2 linked regions of the Acidaminococcus fermentans DSM 20731 genome follow. The protein of the gene in region 2 binds, or shares a complex with, the protein of the main gene of each other region. Links are inferred from orthologs where the notes say so. Each region holds a gene or a part of one and is shown on either strand. Other genes may lie near its edges.

Region 1 (6,818 bases), 110 kb from region 2 along the record:
CCGGGTTTCCAGTTCCGCCAGTTCGGCGGCGAATTCCCGGTTGATCCGGCTGGCATAGGGGGCGTTGTCATTGGCGGTGGAATCCAGGCAGACCCCATTTTCCGGTGTGTTCACTGCCAGCACCAGATCCGCTTTTTTCAGATGAGAAGTTTCCACTCCGCCGCTGGCCAGGATCTGGTTCCGGACTGAATCTTCCGCCCGTTCGTCGGAATACAGGGGAATGGTGTCACCGCCCACTCCGGGAGCGAACAGGGGATAGACCCTGGGTTTCTCTCCCCGGATTTCATTGATGGCCCGGGTCACCAGCAGAAGCCCCACCTGGTCCACCCCGGGCAGGATCTGGAACCGGTTCTCCGTAATCCCATCTCCCACATATTTCAGGTGCCGGGCTTCCATATGGGTCTGGGACAGGGGGGCATCGTCATCCTTGCCCAGGGCAAGATAGTGGAAAACCCCGTTCTGGCACAGCCGGATCAGCCGTTTGTTGGTCTGGAAGTTCATCAGCCGGCGGGTCCGCCAGTCCTGCATGACCATATTGGGAATCTGGGCCAGCAGGGTCTGCCGTTCCTGGATCTCCGAATAGGTCAGGGAGCCGTCCTGGTCTTCCTTGTCCTGAAGCTGGGACAGCCGGAAAATCTTGGGACCGAATTCCTCGTAGTATCCCGGTTCCACCTTGCCGATGCTCTGCTTGGGCGTCCGCATGATGGTGCTGAAGGCGTAGATCTTCAGGCCTGGATTGTCCTTTTTCAGCTTTTCCAGCCGCTGGACCTTAGCTTTCAGATATTTTTCCAGATGGTGGTGCTTCCGGGATGCCACCAGTCCGCCGTAGTTCAGGCTGTCCGTGGCGATCACCGCCGCTTCCGCATGGGGAGCCTCCTTTTCCAGCCAGTTCCACAGGGCTTCATTGTTTCCGGAACCCCGGTGGTCGGACAGATCCTTTTCCGGCGGCACCGTCAGGGGATAGCCTGCGGCTTTGGCGGTATCCACCGTATATTCCAGACAGACGGGCCGGTTGTCCAGAGGGACATACAGGATCTTGGGAGAAGCTTCCGCAGTTCCCATCAGGGAAAACAGCAGCAGTCCGCCTGCCAGGACCGATTTCAACGAAAAATGCATGGTTTCCTCCTTGTAACAGTATCATTTTATTATACACTATCTCTACGGACAAAAGAAAGTACTTTGACTTGCCAGTCAGTAGTTTTTCCGTATGATATAATGGAGAAGAATATGAAAGAACAAGGAGAAACCATTATGCCTTTTGAAATTCATGCTCCTTTTGCTCCGGCGGGAGATCAGCCGGAAGCCATAGATGCCCTGGCCAGAGGGGTGGAAGAAGGGATGCACACCCAGGTGCTCCTGGGGGCCACTGGTACCGGCAAGACCTACACCATTGCCCAGGTAATCCAGAAAGTCCAGAAGCCCACTCTGGTCATTGCCCACAACAAGACCCTGGCAGCCCAGCTGTGCAGCGAATTCAAGGAATTCTTCCCCAACAATGCGGTGGAATACTTTGTTTCCTATTATGATTACTACCAGCCGGAAGCCTACATCCCGGCCACGGATACCTACATCGAGAAAGATTCCTCCATGAACGATGAAATCGACAAGCTGCGCCACTCGGCCACTTCCGCCCTGATGGAACGGCGGGACGTGATCGTGGTGGCGTCGGTTTCCTGCATCTACGGCCTGGGCGGGCCCAAGGACTATTACGACAGTGTCCTGTCCCTGCGCATCGGCCAGACGGTGGAACGGGATGCCATCCTGGAAAAACTGGTGAAGATCCGCTATGACCGGAACGACCTGTCCCTGGAGCGGGGCAAGTTCCGGGTCCGGGGGGACGTGATCGAAGTGGTGCCCGCCAGCTATGGGGAAAAAGCCATCCGCATCGAACTGTTCGGGGACGAAGTGGACAGCCTGGAAGAAATCGACGTGCTCACCGGCCAGGTGGTGGACAAACGGACCCATGTGGCCATTTTTCCCGCCAGCCATTATGTGACCAGCGACGAGAACCTGGAGCGGGCCCGGAAGGACATCCGCCGGGAACTGAACGAACGGCTGAAGGTGCTGAAGGGGGAGAACAAGCTCCTGGAAGCCCAACGGCTGGAACAGCGGACCAATTACGATCTGGAAATGATGCAGGAACTGGGATACTGCAGCGGCATAGAAAACTACTCCCGGCATCTCACCGGCCGGAAACCGGGAGAACCGCCCTTTACCCTGGTGAACTATTTCCCCAAGGATTTCCTTACGGTGATCGACGAAAGCCATGTGACCCTGCCACAGCTCCGGGCCATGTACGCCGGGGACCGGGCCCGGAAGGAACAGCTGGTGAAGTACGGCTTCCGGCTGCCCTCGGCCATTGACAACCGGCCCCTGACCTTTGATGAATTCCAGGCCCAGCGGGGACAGATCATCTATGTGTCCGCCACCCCGGGCTCCTACGAAATGGAAACCACTGACCAGGTGGTGGAACAGATCATCCGGCCCACCGGGCTGCTGGATCCCAAAATCGAAGTGCGGCCCATCAAAGGGCAGATCGATGACCTGCTGGGCGAGATCCACAAGGTGACGGCCCAGAAGGAACGGGTGCTGGTGACCACCCTGACCAAGAAGATGGCGGAAGATCTGACGGAATACCTCACCACCGCCGGAGTCCGGGTCCGCTATCTCCATTCGGACATCGCCACCATCGAACGGGCGGAAATCATCCATGATCTCCGGGCCGGAAAATTCGATGTGCTGGTGGGCATCAACCTGCTCCGGGAAGGGCTGGATATGCCGGAAGTGAGCCTGGTGGCCATCCTGGATGCGGACAAGGAAGGGTTCCTGCGCAGTGATACGGCCATGATCCAGACCATCGGCCGGGCAGCCCGGAACGCCCACGGCCGGGTGATCATGTATGCGGACACCATCACCGGTTCCATGGAGCGGGCCATCAGCGAAACCGCCCGGCGCCGGGAAAAACAGGAGGCCTTCAACAAGGTCCACGGCATTGTGCCCCGGACCATCCAGAAAAAAGTGGTGGATCTGATCAAGCTCACCAAGGTGGAGGAAGACAATACCGCCGCCAAAGGCTATACGGCCAAAACGGTGAAGAAACTGAAGCCCAGGGAGCTGGACAAGCAGATCCGGCTCATGGAAAAGAAAATGAAGGAAGCGGCCAAACAGCTGGATTTCGAACTGGCCGCGGAATACCGGGACCAGCTGATATTGCTGAAAGGAGAGCAGCGGAAAGCTCATGAATGAAGATGTCATTGTAATCCAGGGGGCGCGGCAGCACAACCTGAAGAATATATCCCTGAACATCCCCCGGAACAAACTGGTGGTGATCACCGGTCTGTCCGGCAGCGGGAAATCCTCCCTGGCCTTTGATACCATCTATGCGGAAGGCCAGCGCCGGTACGTGGAAAGCCTGTCGGCCTATGCCCGGCAGTTCCTGGGACAGATGGACAAACCGGATGTGGACTATATCGGGGGACTGTCCCCGGCCATTTCCATCGACCAGAAGACCACCAGCCGGAACCCCCGGTCCACGGTGGGAACGGTAACGGAGATCTACGACTATCTCCGGCTGCTGTTTGCCCGGATCGGGATCCCCCATTGTCCCCAGTGCGGGAAAGTCATCGAACGCCAGTCCCCCCAGCAGATTGCCGACAAGGTGCTGGAATTGCCGGAAGGAACCAAATTCATGATCCTGGCACCGGTGGTGCGGGGCCGGAAAGGGGAACACAAAAACATCCTGGAAACCGTCCGCCGGGCAGGATACGTGCGGGTGAAGGTGGATGACCACCTGTATACCCTGGATGAGGAAATCCAGCTGGACAAAAAGAAGAAACACTCCATTTCCGTGGTGGTGGACCGGCTGGTGGCCCGGCCGGGACTGGGAAGCCGGCTCACCGATTCCCTGGAAACCGCTTTGAAACTGGGAGAAGGGACCGTGGCCATCGAAGAGATCGGAGGTGAGACCCATGTGTACAGCGAAAAGTTCGCCTGTGCGGAATGCGGCATCAGCCTGCCGGAAATCGAACCCCGGCTGTTTTCTTTCAACGCACCCTATGGCGCCTGCCCGGACTGCATGGGCCTGGGACAGCATATGGAGTTCGATCCGGATCTGATCATCCCGGACAAGACCAGACCCTTTGACCAGGGGGCCATTGCGGCGGTCAGCTCCAATGTGAAATCCTATTTTCTCTGCCAGCTGGCGGCGGTGCTGAAAAGCCGGGGCTATTCCCTCCAGAACTGCTGGAAGGATCTGCCCAGGAAGTTCCAGCAGCAGCTTCTGGAAGGGATCCCGGACGAAATCTTCACCTTTTCCTACCAGAATCTCATGGGGGAAATCAACGAACACAATACACCCTTTGAAGGGATCATCCCGGTCTTGAAACGGCGGCTGAAAGAGGCCATGAGTGAAAGCCAGCGGCTGGACTATGAATCCTTCATGACCGCCATCGAATGTTCCACCTGCCATGGGGCCCGGCTTCGTCCGGAAGTCCTGGGCATCACCGTGGATGGAAAGAACATCCAGCAGGTGTGCCGGATGCCGGTGCGGGAATGTCTGGCTTTCTTCAACGGACTGCAGCTGTCGGATCGGGACGCCTTCATTGCCAAACAGATCCTGAAGGAAATCCGGGCCCGGCTGAGCTTTTTGAACAATGTGGGGCTGGATTACCTGACCCTGGACCGGGCGGCGGCCACCCTGTCCGGCGGGGAAGCCCAGCGGATCCGGCTGGCCACCCAGATTGGTTCCGGTCTGGTGGGGGTGCTGTACATCCTGGATGAACCCAGTATCGGCCTGCACCAGCGGGACAATGACAAGCTGCTGGAAACTCTGAAGAATCTCCGGGACATGGGAAACACCCTGATTGTGGTGGAACATGACGAGGACACCATGCGGGCGGCGGACCAGATCATCGACATCGGACCGGGAGCCGGGGAAAACGGCGGCTATGTGGTAGCCCAGGGCACGGCGGATGAAATCAGCCAGGTGCCGGAATCCATTACCGGCCAGTATCTCAGCGGCCGGAAAAAGATTCCGGTGCCCCAAGAGCGGCGGAAAGGAAACGGGAAACAACTCACCATCAAGGGAGCCCGGGCCAACAACCTGAAGGACATCGATGTGTCCATTCCTCTGGGGACCCTGACGGTGGTCACCGGGGTCAGCGGCAGCGGCAAAAGCACCCTGATCAACGATATTCTGTACAAGGCTCTGGCCAAAAAGCTCATGGGAGCCCGGGAACGGCCACTGGCCCATGACCGGATCAACGGAATCCAGCACATCGACAAGGTGATCAACATCGACCAGAGCCCCATTGGCCGGACGCCCCGGTCCAACCCGGCCACCTACACCGGCACCTTCGACCTGATCCGGACCCTGTTCAGTACCACCAATGATGCCAAACTCCGGGGCTACAAGCCGGGCCGGTTCAGCTTCAACGTGAAGGGGGGACGGTGCGAGGCCTGCCATGGGGACGGGATGCTGAAAATCGAGATGAACTTCCTGCCGGATGTGTATGTGCCCTGCGAAGTGTGCAAAGGCACCCGGTACAACCGGGATACCCTGGAAGTCCGCTACAAGGGCAAGAACATTGCGGAAGTCCTGGATATGACCGTCAGCGAGGCCTGTCAGTATTTCAGCAACCAGCAGCGGATCCTCCGGAAGCTTCAGGTGCTGGAAGACGTGGGCCTGGGGTACATCCGTCTGGGCCAGGCGGCCACCACCCTGTCCGGCGGGGAAGCCCAGCGGGTGAAACTGGCCACGGAACTGGCCAAGGTGAACACCGGACGGACCCTGTATATCCTGGACGAACCCACCACCGGCCTCCACATGGCCGATGTGCACAAACTGCTGGAAGTGCTCCAGCGGCTGGTGGATGCGGGCAGTACCGTGGTGGTCATCGAGCACAACCTGGACGTGATCAAAAGTGCTGACTGGCTCATCGACCTGGGGCCGGAAGGGGGCGACCGGGGCGGCACGGTGATTGCCACCGGGACCCCGGAACAGGTGGCCCAGGTGCCGGAATCCTACACCGGCCAGTATGTAAAGAAGGTACTGGAATGAACGATGCCATCAAAGAGACCCTGGCGGTGCTGCCCAACGCCCCGGGGGTCTACATCATGCACGATGCCTCCGGCAAGGTGATCTATGTGGGGAAGGCGGTGATCCTGAAGAACCGGGTGCGCAGTTATTTCCGCCCGGCCAGCCAGGTGTCCCCCAAGGTCCGGGCCATCAACGCCCATGTGGCCTCCATTGAAACCATTGTCACCGCCAGTGAGATGGAAGCCCTGATCCTGGAGTGCAACCTGATCAAGAAGTACCGGCCCCGGTACAACATCGATCTGAAGGACGACAAGACCTATCCCTATCTGAAGATCACCGTAGGGGAAGCCTATCCCCGGATGGTGCTCACCCGGCGGGTGCTGAAGGACGGGGCCCGGTATTACGGGCCCTTTGCCGACGCGGGAGCCCTCCGGGACACCATGAAACTGATCCGGACCATGTTCCCCCTGCGCCACTGCCGGAACCTGAACGCCAAACGGCCCTGTCTCCAGTACCATCTCCACCGGTGCCTGGCCCCCTGTACGGGGAAGGTGCCGGTCAGTGAATATCGGCAGATGGTGGATGCCGTCCTGCTGCTCCTGGACGGGAAGGTGACCCAGCTGGAAAAAGATCTCACCGCCAAGATGCAGCAGGCTTCGGACAACCTGGAATTCGAGGCGGCGGCCCGGTACCGGGATTCTCTGCTGAGCCTCCGGAAACTGGCGGAAAAACAGAAGGCCACCACCGAAAGCGGCGACCGGGATGTGGTGGGACTGGCCAT
Region 2 (6,798 bases):
CATCCGGATCATGCTGGCGCCCCAGCCGGAGAGGAAGGAATAAAAAAGGGGCTGTGAAAAAATGAAGAATCATTTTTTCACAGCCCCTTTGATTTATGTCTTACAACAACACATATTTCAGCACAAACAGGATGGCCAGCACGTACATCAGGCCGCTGATCTTGTCTTTGTGGTCGGTGAGCAGGTTCAGGATCACGTAGGTGATGACCCCGAAGGAGATCCCTTCGGAGATGCTGTAGGCGAAAGGCATGGCGATGATGGCGATGTAGGCCGGGATGGCTTCGCTCAGGTCGCCCATGTCGATCTTGGTCACGGAAGAGAACATCAGGAAGCCTACGATCACCAGGGCCGGAGCGGTGGCGAAGGAGGGGATGGCCATAAAGAAGGGGGAGAAGAACAGGGACAGCAGGAACAGCACGGACACGGTAATGGCGGTGAGCCCGGTGCGGCCTCCTTCGGATACCCCGGAAGCGCTTTCCACAAAGGTGGTCACGGTGCTGGTGCCCAACAGGGCCCCGGTGCAGGTGGCGCAGGCGTCGGCCATGAGGGCTCCCTTGATCCGGGGCAGGTGGCCTTCTTCATCCAGCATGTCACTTTTTGCGGCCACCCCGATCAGGGTCCCCAGGGTATCGAAGGTATCCACGAACAGGAAAGCGAAAATCACGGCGAAGAAGTTCAGGCTCAGCACATGGGAGAAGTCCAGCTGGAGGAACAGGGGCGCCGGATTAATGGGGGCAAAGGAAGCCAGTCCCCCGGACAGGTTGGGGAACACGCTGAAGGTGCCCAGTTCCGGATTGGGCACGTAGAGCCCGGTGGCTTCGCAGATCATCCCCAGGATCCAGGTGCCCAGGATGCCGAACAGGATGTTCCCCCGGACGTTTTTGATGATCAGGAAAGCAGAGAGCAGGATCCCGGCCAGGGCAATCAGCACGGTGATCCCCACACTGTGGAAGGTGCCGTCCGCCACGGATTTGGTGAAGGAATACAGGGACACCTTGGTGGCCGGGTTGGCCACGATGATCCGGGCGTTCAGCAGGCCGATGAAGGCGATGAACAGACCGATCCCCACGGAAATGGCCTGTTTCAGGGTCATGGGGATGGCGTTGAAGATGGCTTCCCGGATGGAGGTCAGGGACAGGATGATGAAGATAATCCCTTCCACCAGCACGGCGGACAGGGCCATTTCCCAGGTGTTCCCCATCTGGAGGCAGACTGTGTAGGCAAAGTAGGCATTGAGCCCCATTCCCGGTCCCAGGGCGAAGGGGTAGTTGGCAAAGGCTGCCATGAAGAAGGTCCCCAGGGCGGAGGCAATGGCGGTGACCGTCAGCAGGGCCCCTTTGTCCATGCCGGTGGCGCTCAGGATGGAGGGGTTCACGATCAGGATGTAGGCCATGGTCATGAAGGTGGTGATCCCGGCGATGATTTCCGTCCGCATGGTGGTGTGGTTTTCCTTCAGGTGGAAAACTTTTTCGCAGAATTGTTCCATTGATAACTTCCTTTCTCAAACAGGTTCAATTGAAGGATTCTTCTATTATAGCAAAAAAACACCGAATCTGTTAGAATATTAGGGAATAAAACATAGAATCGAGGAAAAAATGAGAGACCTTTTAGCTTCATTGAATGAACAGCAGGCTGAGGCAGTCCGTCAGATTGCCGGGCCTATTTTAATTTTGGCCGGGGCCGGCAGCGGCAAGACCAAGGCCCTGACCACCAAAATCGCCTATCTCCTGGAAAAAGGGGTCAAGCCCTGGAACATCCTGGCCATCACCTTCACCAACAAGGCGGCCAAGGAAATGCGCCAGCGGGTGGATGCCCTGGTGGGGCCTTCCGCAAAGGATGTGTGGCTGTACACCTTCCACGGATTCTGCAACCAGCTGCTCCGCCGGGATATCAATGCACTGCCCGGATACACCACTTCTTTTTCCATCTATGATCCCTCCGACTGCAAGAATGTGCTGAAGGAAGCCCTGAAAAAACTGAACCTGGACGAAAAATTCTATCCTCTTCCGGGGCTCCTGGCCACCATTTCCAACGCCAAGAACGCTCAGGTGGACGCGGCGGCCTTTGCCCGGCAGGCGGAGGACTATCACGCCAAAAAGGTGGCGGAGATCTATGCCGAATATCAGAAGCACCTGGTCCAGAGCAATGCGGTGGATTTCGATGACCTGCTGCTGCTGACGGTGAAACTGCTCCAGACCGTACCGGAAGTCCGGGAAAAGTACCAGAACAAGTTCCACTACGTGCTCATCGATGAATATCAGGACACCAACCATGTCCAGTACCTGCTGGCCAAGCTGCTCTCCGCACCGGAAAACAACCTGTGCGCCGTGGGGGATATCGACCAGAGCATCTACGGCTGGCGGGGGGCGGACATCAGCAACATCCTGGATTTCGAAAAGGACTACCCTCAGGCCCGGATCTTCAAACTGGAACAGAACTACCGGTCCACCCAGGTGATCCTGGATGCGGCCAATGAGGTGATCAAACACAACGCCGCCCGCCGTCCCAAGAACCTGTGGACGGAAAACGGCAACGGCCAGCCCATTGCCTATTACCAGGCCCGGGACGACCGGGAAGAGGCGGAATTCGTGGTGGGCCAGATCCGGAAGCTCCAGCGGGAAGGAACCAAACTGGGGGATATGGCCATCCTGTACCGGACCAATGCCCAGAGTCGGATGTTCGAAGAAAACCTGATCAACAACGGGGTCCCCTATGTAATGGTGGGAAGCCTGAAGTTCTACGACCGGAAGGAAGTGAAGGACACCCTGAGCTACCTTCGTTTCCTGTCCAACGAACGGGATATCCAGGGGCTGGAACGGATCATCAATGAACCCAAGCGGGGCATCGGGGCAGCCACGGTGGCCAAGGTCCGGACCCTGCTGGAAGACAGCGGCATGACCCTGCCGGAAGTGCTCCAGACCGTCCAGGCCCGGGAACTGCTGGGCCGGGCCTTCCCCAAGATCCAGGCCTTCAGTGACATGATCCAGGAACTGGCCCGGGTGAAGGATACCCTGCCGGTGAAGGATCTGATGGAGCAGGTATTGGAAAAATCCGGTTACCTGGAAGCCCTCCGTCTGGAAGGATCCGACCAGAGCAAGAGCCGGCTGGACAACCTGAACGAATTCCTCCGGATTGCCGACGAATTCGCCAAGGATCCCGGGGAGGAAAACAACAAGACCCTGGAAGACTTCCTGAACCATGTGGCCCTGGTGGCGGACATCGATGACGCCAAGCTGACCCAGGATTCCGTCACCCTGATGACCCTCCATTCCGCCAAGGGTCTGGAATTTCCGGTGGTGTTCATCGGGGGCATGGAGGACGGTCTGTTCCCCAGCCAGCGGAGCCTGGAAGACGAGGACAAACTGGAAGAAGAACGGCGGCTGTGCTATGTGGGGATCACCCGGGCCAAGAAGCGGCTGTATCTCACCAACTGCCGGAGCCGGATGGTGTACGGCCATGTGGTCATGTACCCGCCTTCCCGGTTCCTGGAGGAGATTCCCCGGAACCTGATCGAAAACGTGGCAGTGCGCCGGAGCACCTATGGGGGATACGGGGGCCAGCGGGGCCATCAGGGCAGCACCGGTACCCATGCCAGCCTGCGGACCATTGCCCGGAGTCGGGGCGGCAGCATCCTGGATACGCCGGCTCCCCGGAGCCGGTTCGTGCCGGAAGGAGGAGCGGTGCCGGAATTCCGTCCCGGGGACAAATGCCGGCACAAGAAGTTCGGTACGGGGACCATCATCGAGGCCCGTCCCGACGGCAGCGAAGGACAGCTGGTGACCGTGGCCTTTCCGGGCAGCGGTATCAAACAGCTGGCCACCAAGTACAAGATCCTGGAGAAGATCTGAGGAGCGGTGCAGTATGAGTGAAATGACGAAAGAGGCGGCGGCAGCCCGGATCGACCAGCTGCGGGCTGTCATGAAGAAAAATTCCTATTTGTATTATGTCCAGGACAATCCCCTGATCACCGATGCGGAATACGACGCCATGATGCGGGAACTGAAGGCCCTGGAAGCAGAGTATCCGGAACTGGTGACGCCGGATTCTCCCAGCCAGCATGTGGGGGGCTATGCCAAGCCCGGGTTCACGGAAGTCCGGCATATGACGCCTCTGTTGAGCCTGGCCAACGCTTTTTCCCCGGAAGAGATGGAAGAATTCGACCGGCGGGTCCATGAAGGGCTGCCTCAGGATGTCAAAGTCCAGTATGTGGTGGAGCCCAAGATTGACGGGCTGGCCTGCAGCATCATCTACGAAAACGGCCGGTTCGTCCGGGCTGCTACCCGGGGGGACGGAGTGGTGGGAGAAAACGTCACGGAAAACGTCCGGACCATCGCCAACATCCCCAAGGTGCTGAAGCCCATTCCGGGGATAGAAATCCCGGAACTGCTGGATGTGCGGGGAGAAGTGTACATGCCCCGGCAGGCTTTCGTGAAGCTGAATGAGGAACGGCAGGAAGCCGGGGAGCAGGAATTCGCCAACTGCCGGAATGCGGCGGCCGGTTCCCTGCGCCAGCTGGATCCCCGGGTCACCGCCCGGCGGTCCCTGGCCTTCTTTGCCTATGGCGTGGGGGTGGGAGCCGGCAACCTGCCCACCCACAACGCTTCCATGGATATGCTCCAGCAGTACGGGTTTACCACCACCGAAGGGCGGACACTGGTGGACACCATCCAGGAAGCCAATGAACTGATTAAAAAACACGGAGAGCGCCGGGCCGTCCTGGGCTACGATACCGATGGGGTGGTGGTGAAGGTAAACGACGTGTGGCAGCAGAACATCCTGGGAGCCACCGGCAAAGATCCCCGCTGGGCCATGGCTTACAAGTTCCCGCCGGAACAGGCGGAGACTCTGCTGGAAGACATAGTGATCCAGGTGGGACGCACCGGGGTGCTGACCCCTACTGCAGTGCTCCGGCCGGTGCGGCTCTCCGGCAGCACCATCAGCCGGGCCACCCTCCACAACGAAGATTTCATCAGGGAACGGGACATCCGGATCGGGGACCATGTAATCATCAACAAGGCTGCGGAAATCATCCCGGAAGTGCTCCGGGTGGTGCCGGAAAAGCGCACCGGGGAAGAAAAGGAATTCCACATGCCGGAAACCTGCCCGGAATGCGGCTGGAAGGTGGAACGGAAAGCCGGGGAGGCGGCCTGGCGCTGCACCAATCCCCACTGCCCGGCTCTGGGACGGGAAGGACTGATCCATTTCACCAGCCGGGACGCCATGAACATCGACGGCTGCGGGCCCAGCGTGCTGGCCCAGCTTACCGCCGCCGGACTGGTGAAGGACCCGGGGGACCTGTACCTGCTGACCCGGGAACAGGTGGAGACCCTGGACCGGATGGGGCCGAAAAGCGCGGACAACCTGGTGAGTGCCATTGCAGCCAGCAAAAACCAGAGCCTGGACAAGCTGCTGTTTGCCCTGGGAATCCGCCATGTGGGGGCCAAGGTGGCCCATACCCTGGCCCGGAAATACGGAACCATGGACAAGCTCATGGCCGCTGATCAGGAAGACCTGGCCCAGACACCGGACATCGGGCCGGTGATTGCGGAAAGCGTGGTCACCTGGTTTGCCGATCCCATGAACCAGGCCTATGTGGAACGGCTGAAGGAACTGGGGCTGAACATGGAGATGACCTCCGGACCGGCCCAGGACGAGAACCATCCCTTCTATGGGAAGACCCTGGTGTTCACCGGCACCCTGCCCACCCTGGACCGGGCCACTGCCAAAACCATGGCCCAGGAAGTGGGAGCCAAGGTCACCGGCAGCGTGAGCAAAAAGACCGACTATGTGGTGGCCGGCGCCGACCCGGGCAGCAAATACACCAAAGCCCAGAGCCTGGGTGTGACCATCCTGGACGAAGCGGAGTTCCTGCGGATGATGGGGAGGTAAAAAAGGGGGTGTGAAAATATGTTTTTTCACACCCCGTCACTAGTCACTAGTCACTAGTCACTAGTCACTAGCCGATGGAAGCCAGCTGACGCAAGCGAAATAAAGGCGCTGTGGATGATTTTTTCACAGCGCCTTTTTGTTGGAGTGATGAAAAAAGACTGCCCGCGGGGGCAGTCTTTTTGTTATTTGTCGGCAACTTCCACCTTGCCGGTGAACAGTTCCTTGGTGCAGCTCCGGACCACGTTGATGGCCAGGAACATCAGGCACAGGGCCACTACCAGCTGGAGGCCTTCCACCATGGGGAAGAACACGCCGGCCATGGCTTTCTTGTAGATGCCATAGATGGACAGGCACAGGGCACTCATGGTCACGAAGAACATGAAGGTCATGGGCACGTAGAGCATCCAGCTCTTCCGGCCGGTCATCTTCAGGAATACTGCCAGGGCAACCAGGCACAGAGCACTGAGCAGCTGGTTGGCAGCACCAAACAGCGGCCAGATGTTCATGTAACCGCCCAGGCACAGCAGGTAGCTGGGGATCAGGGTCACGATAGTGGCCACATAGGTGTTGCTCAGGAATTTGGCCACAGAACCCTGTTCCTTGCCTTCTTCCGGAGCCAGGATTTCCTGGAGCATCATCCGGCCGATACGGGTTACCGCATCGATGGTGGTCATGGCCAGAGCGGATACGCACATGGTCACGATGCAGGTGCTGTAGTATTTGGGAATACCGAACATGGTGAAGTATCCGCCGATGGCGCTGCCGAAGATGGCAAACGGAGTGGCTTTGGGCAGCTGGCCGTTTACAGCCACGGAGCAGGCGATAACCAGGGAAACCACACCCAGGGTGGATTCAATCAGCATGGAGCCGTAGCCAACAGGCAGCATGTCTTTTTCATTGGAAATGGTC

Evidence for each region.
Region 1: the proteins of pcrA (region 2) and uvrB are in contact, whole or in part, in a crystal structure (PDB 7EGT), measured with the Thermus thermophilus proteins. The link is inferred for Acidaminococcus fermentans DSM 20731 from one-to-one orthologs. Residues at the interface, in WP_096412145.1 of Thermus thermophilus: His654, Arg656, Phe657, Gln666, Asp668, Glu669, Lys680, Arg681, Leu682, Ser683, Lys685, Tyr686, Ala687; in WP_096411307.1 of Thermus thermophilus: Glu23, Leu25, Arg26, Asp27, Gly28, Glu29, Arg30, Phe31, Arg55, Glu326, Asp327, Phe328, Glu379, Ser382, Gln383, His398, Gly400, Arg401.

Annotation. Positions count from the first base shown.
Region 1 is NC_013740.1:603,626-610,443, forward strand. Bases 793-3,748 are described here. They hold uvrB (excinuclease ABC subunit UvrB), read left to right. Parts: upstream 793-1,251; coding sequence 1,252-3,246; downstream 3,247-3,748. Other genes in these bases: ACFER_RS02710 (DUF4127 family protein), read right to left, coding at 793-1,116; uvrA (excinuclease ABC subunit UvrA), read left to right, coding at 3,239-3,748. Outside these bases: more of ACFER_RS02710, read right to left, coding at 1-792; more of uvrA, read left to right, coding at 3,749-6,058; excinuclease ABC subunit UvrC, read left to right, coding at 6,055-6,818. UniProt on the Escherichia coli protein: The UvrABC repair system catalyzes the recognition and processing of DNA lesions. A damage recognition complex composed of 2 UvrA and 2 UvrB subunits scans DNA for abnormalities.
Region 2 is NC_013740.1:715,108-721,905, forward strand. The notes cover bases 1,286-4,221. They hold pcrA (DNA helicase PcrA), read left to right. Parts: upstream 1,286-1,595; coding sequence 1,596-3,848; downstream 3,849-4,221. Other genes in these bases: ACFER_RS03215 (NCS2 family permease), read right to left, coding at 1,286-1,486; ligA (NAD-dependent DNA ligase LigA), read left to right, coding at 3,862-4,221. Outside these bases: ACFER_RS03210 (L-cysteine desulfidase family protein), read left to right, coding at 1-43; more of ACFER_RS03215, read right to left, coding at 101-1,285; more of ligA, read left to right, coding at 4,222-5,889; ACFER_RS03230 (carbon starvation CstA family protein), read right to left, coding at 6,072-6,798. UniProt on the Escherichia coli protein: A helicase with DNA-dependent ATPase activity. Unwinds DNA duplexes with 3'-5' polarity. Translocates on single-stranded DNA with 3'-5' polarity. Initiates unwinding more efficiently from a nicked substrate than double-stranded DNA.